Regions from separate parts of the Allobosea sp. NPDC055332 genome, predicted to be linked through region 2. Evidence: predicted binding sites of a transcription regulator. Region 2 holds the regulator's gene; the other holds the start of a gene.

Region 1 (7,860 bases), on a different contig from region 2:
CGCTCTTGCCCGAAGGGCTGCTGCGGCTCGCCATCGCCCGCCTGCTACTGGTCAGGCCGCGTCTGCTGCTGATCGAAGAACCTTTCGCCGCGCTCGATGCCGAGGCTCGGGGCCGGCTCGCCGCCTTCCTGCCCGAACTCTGCACGCAGGGGCGCCCCGCCGTCGTCATCGCCACAGGCTCGGTCGAGGAGGCCGTGCGCCTGGCCGACCGCATCCTCGTTCTGCCGCAGCAGCCGGGCCCGGTCGCCTTCAGCCTCGATAATCTGCTCGCCCGCCCGCGCGACGAGCGATCCGTCGGCTTCGTCGCCCTGCGCCGCGAATTGCGCCGGGCGCTCGAAAAGGAAAGCCGGCATGTCCCGCCGGAGGTGGAGGCGGCGGCCTGAAGCGGCTAGACAGGCCGCGACCCGTTTCTGCCCGAGGATCACGATCATGGACGTCACCGCGCTGCGTGCTTTGCAGGCCCCGCTCAAGGACAGGTATCGTGAGGCGCCCGATGCGGCGGTGATCACGCTCAAGGCCAGGGGCGAGCTCGATGATCAGCACATCGCCTGCAAGGTCGAGACCGGCCGGGCGATCGCGCTTGCCGGCCTGCATCCCGCGACTGGCGGCTCCGGTGCCGAGCTCTGCTCCGGCGACATGCTGCTCGAGGCGCTCGTCGCCTGCGCCGGCGTGACGCTGAAGGCTGTCGCGACCGCGCTTGAAATCGAATTGAAGAAGGGTACGGTCCGGGCCGAGGGCGATCTCGACTTCCGCGGCACGCTCGGCGTCGCCAAGGATGCCGCCGTCGGCTTCAAGGCGATCCGGCTCTCCTTCGACGTCGAGACCGATGCGCCGCAGGAGAAGCTCGACACGCTCCTCAAGCTGACCGAGCGCTATTGCGTCGTCTTCCAGACGCTGAACGTGAAGCCCGAGCTCTCGGCCAATCTCACGCGGGCCTGATCGATCGGTTCAGGCCGGCAGCGGGCGCGGCGATCCATCCGCCTCCGTCGCTTCGGGTTCCTGCGAGATCGGCGCCGTCATCGGGTCGAGGACCGCGAAGGGGCGCTCCGACATCTGTTCGGGCGCGGCGCGCTGGCGTATGCGCAGCGCGGCGAGGGCGGCGAGCAGGGCGCTGATCGCGGCCATGAAATAGAGCAGGCCGTTGATGTCGAGCCGCGCCATCACCTGGGCGCCGAGGATCGGGCCGAGCGCCGAACCGATGCCGCTGACCAGGATCAGGCGGCCGCTGACGGCGACGACGCGGTCCTGCGGCATGCGGTCGAGCGCATGCGCGACGCAGACCGGGTAGAGCGTCGACATGAAGCCGCCGAGCAGCGCGGCGACCGGCAGCACCGCGCCGAGATGGCGCGGTACGAGGTCGAGCGCGACGGCTGCCACAGAGAAGCCGAGTGCCAGCCCCGCCAGCACGATCCGGCGATCGCCGCGATCGGAGAAACGGCCGACCGGAACCTGGAAGGCGAAGCCGCCGAGCACCGCGACCAGCATGAACAGCGCGATCGTCTCCTGGGGAATGGCGTTGCGCGCCATCCAGGCCGGGAACAGTGCATAGAAGGCGCTGCTGATCATGCCAGCTATGGCGCAGCCGATCACCGAGATCGGCGCCTGCCGCGTCAGCTCGCCATAGGGGAGCGAGGCCTCGGGCGGCAGCGCCGGTGCTTCCGCGCGGGTCGTGCTGACCATCACCAGCGCCAGCGCGAACAGCGCGACGATGATGTTGAACGGGACGGCGGTCTCGACCGGGAGCTTGCCTATCAGCAACTGCCCGGCCGCCAGCGCGAGAAACGTGCCGACCATATAGATCGAGAAGATGCGGCCGCGTTGCTCGGGCGGCGCCTTGGCGTTGAGCCAGCTCTCGGTGGTGATGAACAGGCCGACGCAGCCGATGCCGATCGCCATCCGGCACAAGATCCAGCCGAGCGGCGAGACGAAGAGCGGCATCGCCGCCGTCCCGACCACGACCATGCCGGCGAAGGCGGCATAGGCGCGGATATGGCCGATGCGCTGGATCACCCGCCCGCAGCCGACGGCGCCGATGGTGAAGCCGATGAAATAGGCGCTGAGTATCAGGCCGGTCAGCGTCGCGCCGAAGCCCTCGTTTGTCAGCCGCAGCGACAGGAACGTGTTGAAGAAGCCGTTGGCGAGCTGCACGAGGCTCGTCGCGGCGATGAGCGTTCCGATCTGAACGAGCAAGGTTCACGGCCTCCGGCGCAGTCTGGGAAGACCGCAACTCAACCCCGGAATGTGATCTCGCCATGGCGGCGGGCCCGATTTGGACAATAGGCCGCGCCCGCAGCGATACGAGGCTGGGATCGGCGGGCTTCGTCACAAAAGGGGCTCCGCAACTGCGATACACGCCCTGATCGGGCCAAGACCGAGCCGGCCTGCATTGCTCGCCCCGATTGCAGGCGCCGCAATGGGAGATTTGCATGCCGGTTCTCGCAGCCATCGTCGGCGCCATCACCACCGGCGTGATCTACTGGATGATCTGGGGCGGCGGCATGGAATATGTCAGCCAGCGCCTCAGTGCCGGCAGCGAGCAGAAGCGCCGTGAATTGTTGGCTCGGCGCCGGGCCGAGTCGGAAGCCGAAGCGCGGCGCACCGCCTTGAAGACGCTGCCGGAAAGCCGCGACGGCGCCGTCGCGCTGATGTGCCTCGTCGCCCATGAGCGCGGTGAGCCGACGACCGAGCAGCTCGACCTGATCCGCAGCGAGATGCGCGTCATGCTCGAATATGGCGCCGACCTCGAGGAGCGCCTCGTCCTGGCGCGGCACGCCGTCAAGGCGTCTCCCTCGAAGACGATCGCGCTGATCGACCTGCGCGACCTGCTGCGGCCTCATCTGACCCGGGCCGAGTTCGAGGAGCTGTTCGGGATGCTGCGCCGCGTCGCTGCGCTGCATGGAGGGCCGACCGACAGCCAGGACAGCCTGATCGCCGAGGCCGAGCGGCAATTGCCCCGGCCGCGCTGAGATTGGTTGCGGCTCTTACTCCGCCGCCTTCAGTCTCACCTCTTTGGCGAAGGGCAGCGCTGGTTCGTTCGGGCGGGCATCGTCGAACTCAAGCGCGCCGATCCTCTCGGCCCTGCCAGTGACCTTGCCGGCCGAGGTCTTGATCTGGGCGACATCGTCCTGCGCCTGGCGGAAATGATTGTCGAGCTTGTCGACGCGTTCGCCGAGACGGCGGACATCGTCGAGCAGCTTGCCGACCTCCGACTGGATGACCTGCGCTTCCTCGCGCATGCGGGCATCGCGCACCAGCGACTGCATCAGCTGAATCGCCAGCGCCAGCAGCGAGGGCGAGACGATCATCACGCGCGCCCGGTGCGCCTTCTGGATGACGTCATCGAAATGCTCATGCAAGTCGGCATAGATAGCCTCCGACGGCACGAAGAGCAGTGCCATGTCCTGTGTCTCGCCCGGCAGGAAATAGCGCTCGGCGATGTCCTTGACGTGCTGGCCGACATCGGCGCGGACCCGGGCCGAGGCCTGCTTCTTGGCGTCGTCGCCGCGCGCCTCGCGCAGCATGGTGAAGCTCTCCAGCGGGAACTTGGCGTCGATGACGAGGCCGCGCCCGTCGCCCGGCAGGGTGACCAGGCAGTCCGGGCGCTTGCCGGTCGAGAGCGTCGGCTGGAAGCTGAAGAACGCCGCGGGTAGGCCGTCGCGGATGATCGCCTCCATCCGGCCCTGGCCATAGGCGCCGCGCGCCTGCTTGTTGGCGAGCACGTCCTTCAGCGTCACCACCTCGCCGGTGAGCTCGGTCAGGTTCTTCTGGGCGCTGTCGATGACGGCGAGGCGCTCCTGCAGCTTGCCGAGGCTTTCATTGGTCTGGCGAACGTTCTGCTCCAGCCCGGCGCCGACCTGCTGGCGCAGGCCGTCCATCCGCTCGGCCATGATGCGGGCAAGGTCGCCCTGCCGGGTCGAGAGGATCTCGGCCATGGTCTGCATCCGGCCGTTGAGCTCGGCCTGCTGCCGGTTCATCTCGGCGACCTTGTCGTCCATTTCGCGGGCGCGCTCGGCCGCTATCGCAGCCTCCATCTCGCGCCGGCGCGAGCCGCGCCAGGACGAGAGCAGCGCCATTATCAGCAGGACCAGCGTCAGCCCGGCGAAGCCGAAGGCAGCTTCGGCCCAGCTCACGGGGCGCTCCAGCAGGACGAAGGCGATCTGGTTCATGCCCACGAGCCTACACGATTCGGATGGCATTTCCAGAACGAAAGCGGAACAGTTTGACCGCTTCCACACAAGTGCTTTATGTCGCGGCAACTCCTGAACCCCGTCCCAGAGCGCCCTATGGCCATTCGCCCCCTCGTCATCCTGCCCGACTCGATGCTGCGCAAGGTTTCCGCACCGATCGGCGACATCACGCCGGAGATTCGCAAGCTCGCCGAGGACATGCTCGAGACGATGTACGACGCGCCGGGAATCGGCCTCGCCGCGATCCAGATTGGCGAGCCGGTCCGCCTCGTCACGCTCGACGTCTCGAAGAAGGCGGAGGAAGGCGAGGAGCAGGCGCGCGAGCCGATGGTCTTCATCAATCCCGAGGTGACCTGGCGCTCGGACGAACTCAGCGTCTACGAGGAAGGCTGCCTCTCCATCCCCGAATATTACGAGGAGGTCGAGCGGCCGGCGCGGGTCAAGGTCGTCTACCGCGATCTCGACGGCAAGGCGCATGAGATCGAGGCCGACGGCCTGCTCGCCACCTGCCTGCAGCACGAGATCGACCATCTCAACGGCGTGCTCTTCATCGATTACCTGTCGCGGCTGAAGCGTGAGCGCGTCACCAAGCGCTTCGCCAAGGCGGCGAAGCGGGACAGCGCGGCCTGAACGGCTGAGGCGTTACAGTATGAGCTTGCGCGTCATCTTCATGGGCACGCCGGATTTCGCCGTGCCGACCCTGACCGAGATCATCGGCCAAGGCCACGAGGTCGTCTCCGTCTACACCCGCGCCCCGGCGCCGGCCGGACGCGGCATGGAACTGCGGCCCTCTCCCGTCCAGGTCACGGCCGAGCGCTTCGGCATTCCGGTGTTCTCGCCGAAGACGCTGAAGAACGCCGAGGCGGCCGAGATCATGGCCTCGCACGAGGCTGATGTCGCCGTCGTCGTCGCCTATGGCTTGATCCTGCCCAAGGCGATCCTGGAGGTGCCGGAGCTCGGCTGCCTCAACCTGCATGCCTCACTGCTGCCGCGCTGGCGTGGCGCCGCGCCGATCCAGCGCGCCATCATGGCGGGCGATGCCGAGACCGGCGTCTGCGTGATGAAGATGGAGGAGGGGCTCGATACCGGCCCGGTCGCCATGGTCGAGATGCTGGCGATCGACGGCAACGCCACCGCCGGCGACATGCATGACCGGCTCGCCGGCCTCGGCGCCGACCTGATGGTCCGGGCGCTCGCCGCGCTTGGCCGCGGCGGCCTGCGCTTCACGCCGCAGGCGGAGGAGGGCGTCACCTATGCCAGCAAGATCGGCAATGACGAGGCCAAGCTGAGCTGGAACCGGCCGGCACAGCAGGTCCATGACGTGGTGCGCGGGCTCTCGCCATTTCCCGGTGCCTTCGTCGAGGTCGACCTCGGCAAGGGGCCGGAGCGGCTGAAGCTTTTGCGCACTGCCCGCGCCGGCGGCGCCGCCGAGCCGGGCACGCTGCTCGACGACGAGGGCACCATCGCCTGCGCGGTCGGGGCGGTGAAGCTGCTCCAGGTCCAGCGTGCCGGCAAGGGGCCGATGAGCGCTCAGGAGTTCCTGCGTGGCGCGAGGCTGTCTGCTGGCGCGAAACTGTAGCGATGCCCCGGTATAAGCTCGTCATCGAATATGACGGCACGCCCTTCTCGGGCTGGCAGCGCCAGCTCAACGGGCCGTCGGTGCAGCAGAGCGTCGAGGAGGCGATCGAGGCCTTCTGCGGCCATGCCGTGCGCCTGCACTGCGCCGGGCGTACCGATGCCGGCGTCCATGCCACCCATCAGGTTGTCCATGTCGATCTCGACAAGGAGTGGCGCACCGATGTCGTGCGCGACGCCAGCAATGCCCGGCTGAAGCGCCTGCCGGTGGCGGTGCTGAGCGCCGAGGCGGTGCCGGATACGTTCGATGCCCGCATCTCGGCGACGCGGCGCTACTACATCTACCGCATCCTCGACCGGCGGGCGCAGCCGGCGCTCGACAAGAACCGGGTCTGGCATGTCCCGGTCAAGCTCGACCACGAGGCGATGGACCGCGCCGCCAAGGCGCTGGTCGGCCATCACGACTTCACCACCTTCCGCGCCGCCGAATGCCAGGCCAATAGCCCGCTGCGGACGCTCGACCGGTTCGACTGCCGGCGCGAGGGAGCGGAGATCGTCGCCTATGTCCATGCCCGCTCCTTCCTGCATCATCAGGTCCGCTCCATGGTCGGCTGCCTGAAGATGGTCGGGATGGGGCGCTGGCCGGAGAACAAGGTCGGCAAGGTGCTGGCGGCGCGCGACCGCTCGCAATGCGCCGCGCTGGCGCCGCCCTGCGGGCTCTATCTGGCAGGCGTGGATTACTGAGGCCAGATTGCAGAGGCGAAGTCAGAACCCGGCCAGCCCGAAGGTCTTCAGCACCGTGTAGTCAGCGAGTATGCTGGCGCAGGCGATCGCGCCGGCGACGCCGCTCTGCGCACCGAAGGCGGCCCTGGCGACGCAATAGCGCAGCCTGAGCACGATCGCCGCGAAGGCGAGGCTCTGGAAGCCGGCTATGCCCGGGTTCGACCAGCCCAGCGCGAACACCGTCGCCGGCACCGCCATCAGAGCCGCCGAGAGGATGCCGGCCCAGTTCCAGGCAATGACGAAGCTGGTGAAGCGCGGGTTGCGGGTAAGACCCGGCGCGAGCCCGACCAGTAGCGCGGGTACGGCGAGGATCGCCAGGATCTCGGCCGTGACGATGGCGGCGATCAGGCCGGGAGCGTCGAACAGTCCGCCGCTGTTCGGGAGGCCGGCGAGCGTGCGCTGCGCCGCCAGCGCCGGGATCATCGAGGGCACGACCAGCACCAGCGCGAGATAGGAGCGCCAGAACCCGTCGCGGCTGAGATCGAGATCAGGCAGGGCTTTCGCGTCGGCCCGCAGCAGGCGCCAGGAGGCGGCGAGCGATCGCGTTACATCGTCGGCAGCAAGCCTCATGGCCCAACCCTCCGGACGTCACGGTATTAGACTTTCGTCTAAACTGTGGGCATCGGGGCCGGTTCCGTCAAGCGTGCTGCGCCGCGGCAAAATAATCCGTCAGTAAACGATGCGTGATCCGCTCCAGCATCATCAGGTCAACCGTGGCGACGCGCTCGTCGATCTGGTGCATGGTCTGGCCGACGACGCCGTATTCGACCACAGGGCAATAGTTCTTGATGAAGCGGGCGTCCGAGGTGCCGCCGGTCGTCGACAGCGCCGGGCGCTTGCCGGTCTCGGCTTCGACGGCGTCCGCGACCATCGCGACGAACGGTCCGGGCTGGGTCAGGAAGGCGACTGCATTGGTCGGCTCGAAGCTGATCTCGTAGCGCACGGCATTGCCGGCCGCCTCGCGCAGGCGGCGCTCGATCTCGGCGGCGAGCGTCTCCGGCGTCCAGAGATCGTTGAAGCGGATGTTGAATACGGCCCTGGCCTGCGCCGGGATCACGTTTGTCGCGGGGTTGCCGACATCGAGCGTCGTCACCTCGAGATTGCTCGGGTCGAAATGCTCGGTGCCGGCGTCGAGCGGGCTTGCCTCGAGCCCGGCGAGCAGCCGGACCATGCCGCGGATCGGATTCTGGGCGAGATGCGGATAGCCGACATGGCCCTGCACGCCCTGGACCGTGAGCTTGCCGGTCAGCGAGCCGCGCCGGCCGATCTTGATCATGTCGCTCATCGCCGCCGGGTTGGTCGGCTCGCCGAGCAG
Region 2 (7,860 bases):
TACTCGTCGTGCAGGGCGATGCGCTCGAGCTCCATCGCGACGTCGAGCAGCGGATCGTCCTTGATGCCGAGCTCGGCCAGGACCTCATGCGTGGTCTTCTGCATGATCTTGGCGCGCGGATCGTAGTTCTTGTAGACCCGGTGGCCGAAGCCCATCAGGCGGAACGGATCGTTCTTGTCCTTGGCCTTGGCGATGTATTTCGGGATGTTGTCGACGCTGCCGATCTCCTCGAGCATCTTCAGCGCCGCCTCGTTGGCGCCGCCATGCGCCGGGCCCCACAGGCAGGCGACGCCGGCCGCGATGCAGGCGAACGGGTTGGCGCCCGAGGAGCCGGCGAGCCGGACCGTCGAGGTCGAGGCGTTCTGCTCGTGGTCGGCGTGCAGGATGAAGATCCGGTCGAGCGCGCGCGACAGCACCGGATTGACCTTGTAGTCCTCGGCCGGCACGGCGAAGCACATGCGCAGGAAGTTCGAGGTGTAGTCCAGCGAGTTGAGCGGATACACGAAGGGCTGGCCGATCGTGTACTTGTAAGCCATCGCCGCCAGCGTCGGCATCTTCGCGATCATCCGCATCGACGCGATCATGCGCTGCTGCGGGTCGGAGATGTCGGTCGAGTCGTGATAGAAGGCCGACATGGCGCCGACCGAGGCGACCAGAACCGCCATCGGATGCGCGTCGCGGCGGAAGCCCTGGAAGAAGCGGGCCATCTGCTCGTGCACCATGGTGTGGCGCGTGACGCGATAGTCGAAATCCGCCTTCTGAGCCGCCGTCGGCAGTTCTCCGTAAAGCAGCAGATAGCAGGTCTCGAGGAAGTCGCCGTGCTCGGCGAGCTGCTCGATCGGGTAGCCGCGATAGAGCAGAACGCCCTCGTCGCCATCGATATAGGTGATCTGCGACTCGCAGCTCGCGGTCGAGGTGAAGCCAGGATCGTAGGTGAACATCCCGGTCTGGGCGTAGAGCTTGCCGATATCGATGACTGACGGCCCGATCGAACCCGCTTTGACCGGCATATCGACGGTTTTGCCCTCGACAGCCAACTGGCTGGAAATTCCGCTCATGGATCCGATCCTTTCAGGCTCGTTCTTCAGTCATGTTCCCGGTCGGACGGAGGCGCCGGCTGCTCATCGCGTTCCGGCATCATCCGAACGTCCCACGATGACGGCTCCATGACGGGAATGTCGGGGCGGGCAAGCGGGAAGAGTTCATCGGACTGATTTTGAAGCATTTTTTGTGCCGGACCGGCAGCGGGAGCCGCCGGTCCGCAGCGCGTTGCTAGACCAATTCGGCGAGGGGTTCAACCGAACGGCCATTAGCCTTTCTGGGGGCAATCATGCGGCATCGGCGAGGCGCGCCAGCACCTCGTCGCGGCCGAGCACCGCCATTACGTCGAACAGGCCGGGCGAGGTGGTCTTGCCGGTCAGCGCGGCGCGCAGAGGCTGTGCCACCTGACCGAGCTTGACGCCGCTCTCCTCGGCGAAATCGCGGATCGCGCTCTCCAGGGGCGGTGGCGCCCAGTCGGCTACGGCCGAGAGCTTCGCGGCCAGCTTCGGCATGCGCTGCCGGGCTGCATCGTCGAGCAAAGCGGCGGCTTTCGGCTCGAGCGCAAGCGGCCGCTGGGCATAGAGATAGGAGGCGCTGTCGATCAGCTCGATCAGCGTCTTGGCGCGCTCCTTCAGGCCCGGCATGGCCGCCATCAGCTTGGCTTCCAGCTCGGGGGTCGGCTGCGTGCCGATACCACGCGGCGGGCCGATTTCCGACCAGACCGCCTTCAGCGCGGTCATCAATTCGTGATCCTCCGACTGGCGCATATAGAGGCCGTTGAGGTTCTCGAGCTTGGCGTAGTCGAAGCGAGCGGGCGAGCGGCCGATCGAGGAGAGGTTGAACAGCGAGATCATCTCCTCCGGCGAGAAGATCTCCTGGTCGCCATGGCTCCAGCCGAGGCGCAGCAGATAGTTGCGCAGCGCAATCGGCAGATAGCCCATCGAGCGATAGGCATCGACGCCGAGCGCACCGTGCCGCTTCGACAGCTTGGCACCATCCGCGCCGTGGATCAGCGGGATATGCGACATGCTGGGAACCTTCCAGCCGAGCGCCTGGTAGATCTGCGTCTGCCGCGCGGCATTGGTCAGATGGTCGTCGCCGCGGATGACGTGGGTGACGCCCATGTCGTGATCGTCGACCACGACGGCGAGCATATAGGTCGGGTTGCCGTCGGAGCGCAGCAGCACCAGGTCGTCGAGGTTCTCGTTCTGCCAGGTGACGCGGCCCTGGACCTCGTCCTCGACCACGGTCTCGCCGGTCTGCTCGGCCTTGAGGCGGATCACCGGCTTTACGCCCTCCGGCGCGGTCGCCGGATCGCGGTCGCGCCAGCGCCCGTCATAGCGCAGCGGCTTGCCTTCGGCGCGCGCCTTCTCGCGCATCTCCTCGAGCTCCTGCGGCGTCGCATAGCAGTAATACGCCTTGCCGGCGGCCAGCATCTGCTCGGCGATCTCGCGATGGCGGGCGGCGCGCTGGAACTGGTAGACGGTCTGCCCGTCCCAATCGAGGCCGAGCCAGGCCAGGCCGTCGAGGATCGCGGCGATGGCGCCCTCGGTCGAGCGTTCGCGGTCGGTGTCCTCGATGCGCAGCAGCATCTTGCCGCCGTGGCGGCGGGCATAGAGCCAGTTGAACAGTGCGGTGCGGGCACCGCCGATGTGCAGGAATCCGGTTGGCGACGGCGCGAAGCGCGTGACGACCGTGTCACTCATGAAGGGAGGCTCCGGCGGAACAGGTAAGCAAAAGACGAGGGCGACTTCGATACGGGCCTCGGCCGGGGCTGACATCCGGCGCCGCCGCTGTAACATGCCTTGCCGGCTGCCGTTAAGTGCCCCCGACGGGGAGGGGGCGTGATCGCCGCGCGGCCGCGACGGGGGGACGAATGCTCTCCTACGGGCCAGAAGAGCGCCGTAGCAGGGTGCGAGCCGGCGAGCTGGCCTTGCCGGCGCGCTTGCGGCGCTTCGCCGGTTTCCCGTGGCCCGCATCCCTTGTGCTGCATGATTGGGGCGGCCGCGTCCGCCGGGCCCTCGAAACCGAGGCCGAGCGCCGCCGCCTGTTCAACTGGCTGCCGGTCTGCATGGGCGCCGGCGTGCTGCTCTATTTCCTGGCCGATCGCGAGCCGGGACTGGCCGCACCCCTTGCCGGGATGGTGTTGTGCGGGCTCGCCGCGCTGCTGACACGCCAGCGTCGTGCCGTCATGGCTGTCTGCATCGCGGCCGCCGCAGCCTTTGCCGGTTTCGCGGCTGCGACCTTCAGAACGGCAGGCATGGCGGCGCCTGCGCTTGCTCGCAACCATGTCGGCAAGCTCACCGGCTTCGTCGAGACGCTGGAGCAGCGCGAGAAGGGTGTGCGGATCGTCATCCAGGTCACGGACTTGCCTGGGGTGGAGGCTGCGCAGCGGCCGCGGCGGGTGCGCGTCACCACGCCGGTGACGACCTTGAAGCCCGGCGACCATATCAGCGCGACGGCGCGCCTTTTGCCGCCGCCCGGCCCGGCGCGCCCCGGCGGCTATGATTTTGCTCGCGACGCCTTCTTCCAGGGCATCGGTGCCGTCGGCAACATCGCAGGCAAGATCACGCTCGTACCGGCGCCGGTTCCGATGCCGCGCCGGCTCGCATTGGCGGTCGCGATCGACCAGGCCCGCAATGCATTGACCGAGCGTATCGCGAGCAGCGGCGGCGGGCAGGCGGGAGCGATGGCGGCGGCGCTCGTCACCGGCAAGCGCGGGCTGATCAGCGAAGAGACCAACAACGACCTGCGCGCCGCCGGCATCTACCATATCGTCTCGATCTCAGGCCTGCACATGGTGCTCGCTGCCGGCACGATCTTCTGGCTGGTGCGGGCGCTGCTGGCCCTGTCGCAGACGGCGGCGCTTCACTGGCCGGTGAAGAAGCTCGCGGCGCTGGCGGCCATGCTCGGCGCCACCGGTTATTGCGTCTTCTCCGGCGCCGAGGTCGCGACCGTGCGCTCGCTGATCATGACGCTGGTGATGCTGGGCGCGATCCTGGTCGACCGGCCGGCGCTCAGCATGCGCAATCTTGCCCTGTCCGCGATCATCGTGCTGCTGCGCGAGCCGGAAGCGCTGCTCGGCCCGAGCTTCCAGATGTCGTTCGGGGCGGTGACGGCGCTGATCGCCTTCGCCGAGCGCTGGCAGGAGCGTCCGCCCGATGCGGCCGCAACCTCCTGGCCCTGGCCGCTGCGGCCGCTCTGGCTTTCGGCCGTCGGCATCCTGTCCACGACCATGGTCGCGACCGCGGCGACGGCGCCCTATGGCGTCTATCATTTCCAGACTTTCAATCCGTTCGGCCTGCTCGGCAATGCATTGGCGCTGCCTTTCGTCTCGCTGATCGTGATGCCGGCCGCTGTCTTCGGCGTGCTCGCCTATCCGTTCGGGCTGGACTGGCCGGCCTGGGCGCTGATGGGCTGGGCCTCCGGCCTCGTGCTCCAGCTTGCTCATTGGGTGGCTGGCATCGACCGCTCGACCGTCGTGCTGCCGGCGTTCGGCTCGCTCGCCCTGATCCTGTTCTCGCTGTCGCTGCTCTGGCTGACCTTGTGGACGACGGCGCTACGTTTCCTTGCTGCGGTGCCTCTGGTCGGTGGGCTCGCACTGGCCTCGGCTCCGTCGCGACCGGACATCATGATCGAGCGCGACGGCTCGGGCGTATTGGTCCGCGGGCCGGATGGGAAGATGGTGCTGGCCGGCAAGCCGAGCCGTTTCGTGCTGACGCAATGGCTGCATGCCGACGGCGATTCACGCTCGCCCGATGATGCGGCGCTCCGCAACGGCGCCGCCTGCGACGCGCGCGGCTGCGTCATCCGCCTGCCGGATGGTCGCAGCGTCGCCTATACGCGCGATCGCATCGCCCTGGTCGAGGACTGCCAGCGCGCCGATCTTGTGGTGACCTCGCTCTATTGGACGGCACCTTGCGCCGCCCGCCTGATCGATCGCAGCGCGCTCATCCGTGACGGCGCGACCGCCTATCACGCGGCCCGTGAGGGCTGGCGCGCCTATACGGCCGACGAGGTCACGCATCTTCGTCCCTGGACCAGGGCGCGACCGGAACCGAGGCCGGCGCCCGAGGCTGCTCCTGCTCCTGCTCCTGCTCCAACGCCGGCAACTACGGAGCCGGCGCAGGATCCGGACATGCTTCAGTAGCGCCGCATCAGATTGACGAGCCGGCCCTGGATCTTGACCCGGTCGGGCCCGAGCACGCGTGTCTCATAGGCCGGGTTGGCGGCCTCGAGCGCGATCGAGGAGCCGCGCTTGCGCAAGCGCTTCAGCGTCGCCTCCTCGTCGTCGATCAAGGCGACGATGATGTCGCCGGTATTGGCGGTGTCCTGCTTGCGGATGACGACGGTGTCGCCGTCGAGGATGCCGGCCTCGATCATCGAGTCGCCGCGGACCTCGAGGGCGTAATGCTCGCCGCCACCGAGCATGTCGGCCGGCATCGAGACGCTGTGGCTGCGATCCTGGATCGCCGAGATCGGCGTACCGGCGGCGATACGGCCCATGACCGGGATCGAGACGGTGGAACGCCCGCTCTCCTCGGCGGCTGGCGGCCGCGGCTTCGTCAGGTTGGCGGCCGGTGCCGGGGCAGGCGGGGTCTGGCCGAGCCCGCCCTGAACGACCGAGGGGCTGAAGCGGCCACGCTGCGCCTGCGGTCCGCCGATCCCGTCAGGCATCTTGATGACTTCGAGGGCGCGCGCCCGGTTCGGAAGCCGGCGAATGAAGCCGCGTTCCTCCAGCGCCATGATCAAGCGGTGGATGCCGGATTTGGAGCGCAGGTCGAGCGCGTCCTTCATTTCGTCGAACGAGGGCGGTACGCCGGATTCGCGCAGGCGTTCATGGATGAAGCGAAGCAGTTCGAACTGTTTGCGTGTCAGCATGATCGCGCCGTCCGCCTCTCGGGCTAGAATCGAAACAAAGCACGAACACCATACTCGTTCGCCTTGTGTTCCGCAAGGCGCATCCTGCCGCAAGGTGAACGGATCAGCGCAGCCGGATGATGCGGCAGGGATCGCCCGCCTTGGCTGGCTCGGCGAAAGCCGGGCGGATCACCAGCGCCTCGGCCCGTGACAGGTTCGCCAGCATCGAGGAATCTTGCTTGGCGAAGGGCCGAACGCGCCGCTCGCCGTCAACCAGCTCAATAGTGGCGCGCAGATAGTCCTGGCGTTCGTCATTGGCCGGCAGGTCGCTGGCGAGGATGGCCGGCTCGCTACGATCGCGCTCGGGATCGTCGATGCCGAGCAGGGCCTCGACCAGCGGCATCGCGAAGAGGTGCCCGCAGACGATCGAGGAGACCGGGTTGCCGGGCAGGCCGAGCGCGACCATGGGCCCGAGCCGCCCCATCATCATCGGTTTGCCGGGGCGCATCGCGATCTTCCAGAACCCAAGTTCCATGCCCTGCGCCTTCAGCGCCGCCTGGACGAGGTCGTGCTCGCCGACCGAGGCGCCGCCGAGGGTGATCAGGACGTCGGCACCGGCTTCGCGTGCTGCCTCGATCTTGGCGGCGAGATCGGGATGATCGTCGCGGGCGATGCCGAGGTCGAGCGCCGTGCCGCCGGCCTGCTCGACCAGAGCGGCAAGGGCGAAGCTGTTCGAGGCGACGATCTGGTCGGGCCCGACGGGTTCGCCCGGCAGGACGAGCTCGTCGCCAGTGGCGAGGATCGCGACCCGCGGCTTGCGGCGGACCGAAAGCGTCGGATGCCCTGCGGCAGCGGCGAGACCAAGCGCTGCGCTGTCGAGCCGGCGGCCGGCTTTCAGCAAGATCTCACCGGTTCTGAAGTCGAGTCCCGCCAGGCGGACGAACTGGCCCTGATCGGCAGGTTTGGTGACGCGGATCACCGGGCTGCCGACGCCTTCGGCATGCTCCTGGATCAGGATCGTATCCGCGCCTTCAGGCAATGGTGCTCCGGTAAAAATCCGTACTGCCTCGCCAAGCGAAACTTTGCCGGAAAAGCGGCGACCAGCGGCGGACTCGCCGACAACGCGGAGCTGGGCGCCGCGCGCCAAATCCTCGACGCGTACGGCGTAGCCGTCCATGGCCGAATTGGCGAAAGGCGGCTGGGTCCTGAGCGCGGCGACGTCTTCAACCAGCACGCGGCCGGCGCACTGCGCCAGCGGCAGCGTCTCGGCTTGTGTCGGGCCGGGCACGCTGTCGAGCAGTGCTTTCAGCGCGACGGGAACGGGGGTGAGGCTCATGCCGATGGCCCTGCGAGCTCGTAGGTTCCGGACTTGCCGCCGGATTTATGCACGAGACGGATGCCTTCGATATGCATGGCGCGATCAACCGCCTTCACCATGTCGTAGACGGTGAGGCAGGCGACGCTGACGGCGGTCAGCGCCTCCATCTCGACGCCGGTCTTGCCGGTGAGCTTGACCTCGGCGCGCACGCGCACGCCCGGCAGTGTCTCGTCGATCGTAAGGTCCACGGCGATCTTCGAGAGCAACAACGGGTGGCAGAGCGGGATCAGCTCATGGGCGCGCTTGGCGGCCATGATGCCGGCGAGGCGGGCGGTGCCGAGCACGTCGCCTTTCTTCGCCTCGCCGTCGCGGACGATCGTCAGCGTCTCGGCTTGCATCACCACATGGCCTTCGGCGACGGCTATCCGGATGGTCTCGGCCTTGCCGCCGACATCGACCATATGGGCCTCGCCCTTCTGGTCGAGATGGGTGAGGCGGCTCACGCGGCGGCCTCGGCCGTCTTGCCCGTCAGAAGCTCGCGCGTCGCGGCCGCCACGTCCGCCTGGCGCATCAGGCTCTCGCCGACGAGGAAGGTATTGACGCCGCAAGCCTGCAGGCGGGCGATGTCGGCATGAGTGAAG

What was found. Region 2 encodes LexA, which represses DNA repair genes until DNA is damaged. Its sites were predicted from a motif close to TGTTCNNNNTGTGTTCNG; they were not measured.
Region 1: a site for LexA is predicted at 4,200-4,217, ahead of ACWIGM_RS15070 (DNA recombination protein RmuC). Genes of this name have one in related genera too.

What each region holds. Positions count from the first base shown of each region.
Region 1 covers NZ_JBSHMO010000002.1:1,345,916-1,353,775, reverse strand. The annotation lists gene ACWIGM_RS15090 (hypothetical protein) at 1-383, shown strand, start outside; gene ACWIGM_RS15085 (OsmC family protein) at 430-939, shown strand; gene ACWIGM_RS15080 (MFS transporter) at 949-2,190, opposite strand; gene ACWIGM_RS15075 (hypothetical protein) at 2,427-2,966, shown strand; gene ACWIGM_RS15070 (DNA recombination protein RmuC) at 2,982-4,166, opposite strand; gene def (peptide deformylase) at 4,284-4,817, shown strand; gene fmt (methionyl-tRNA formyltransferase) at 4,837-5,766, shown strand; gene truA (tRNA pseudouridine(38-40) synthase TruA) at 5,769-6,506, shown strand; gene ACWIGM_RS15050 (hypothetical protein) at 6,528-7,115, opposite strand; gene dapE (succinyl-diaminopimelate desuccinylase) at 7,183-7,860, opposite strand, start outside.
Region 2 covers NZ_JBSHMO010000003.1:690,723-698,582, reverse strand. The annotation lists gene gltA (citrate synthase) at 1-1,058, opposite strand, end outside; gene gltX (glutamate--tRNA ligase) at 1,329-2,747, opposite strand; gene ACWIGM_RS19615 (ComEC/Rec2 family competence protein) at 2,918-5,191, shown strand; gene lexA (transcriptional repressor LexA) at 5,185-5,922, opposite strand; gene ACWIGM_RS19605 (molybdopterin molybdotransferase MoeA) at 6,026-7,237, opposite strand; gene moaC (cyclic pyranopterin monophosphate synthase MoaC) at 7,234-7,722, opposite strand; gene trpC (indole-3-glycerol phosphate synthase TrpC) at 7,719-7,860, opposite strand, start outside.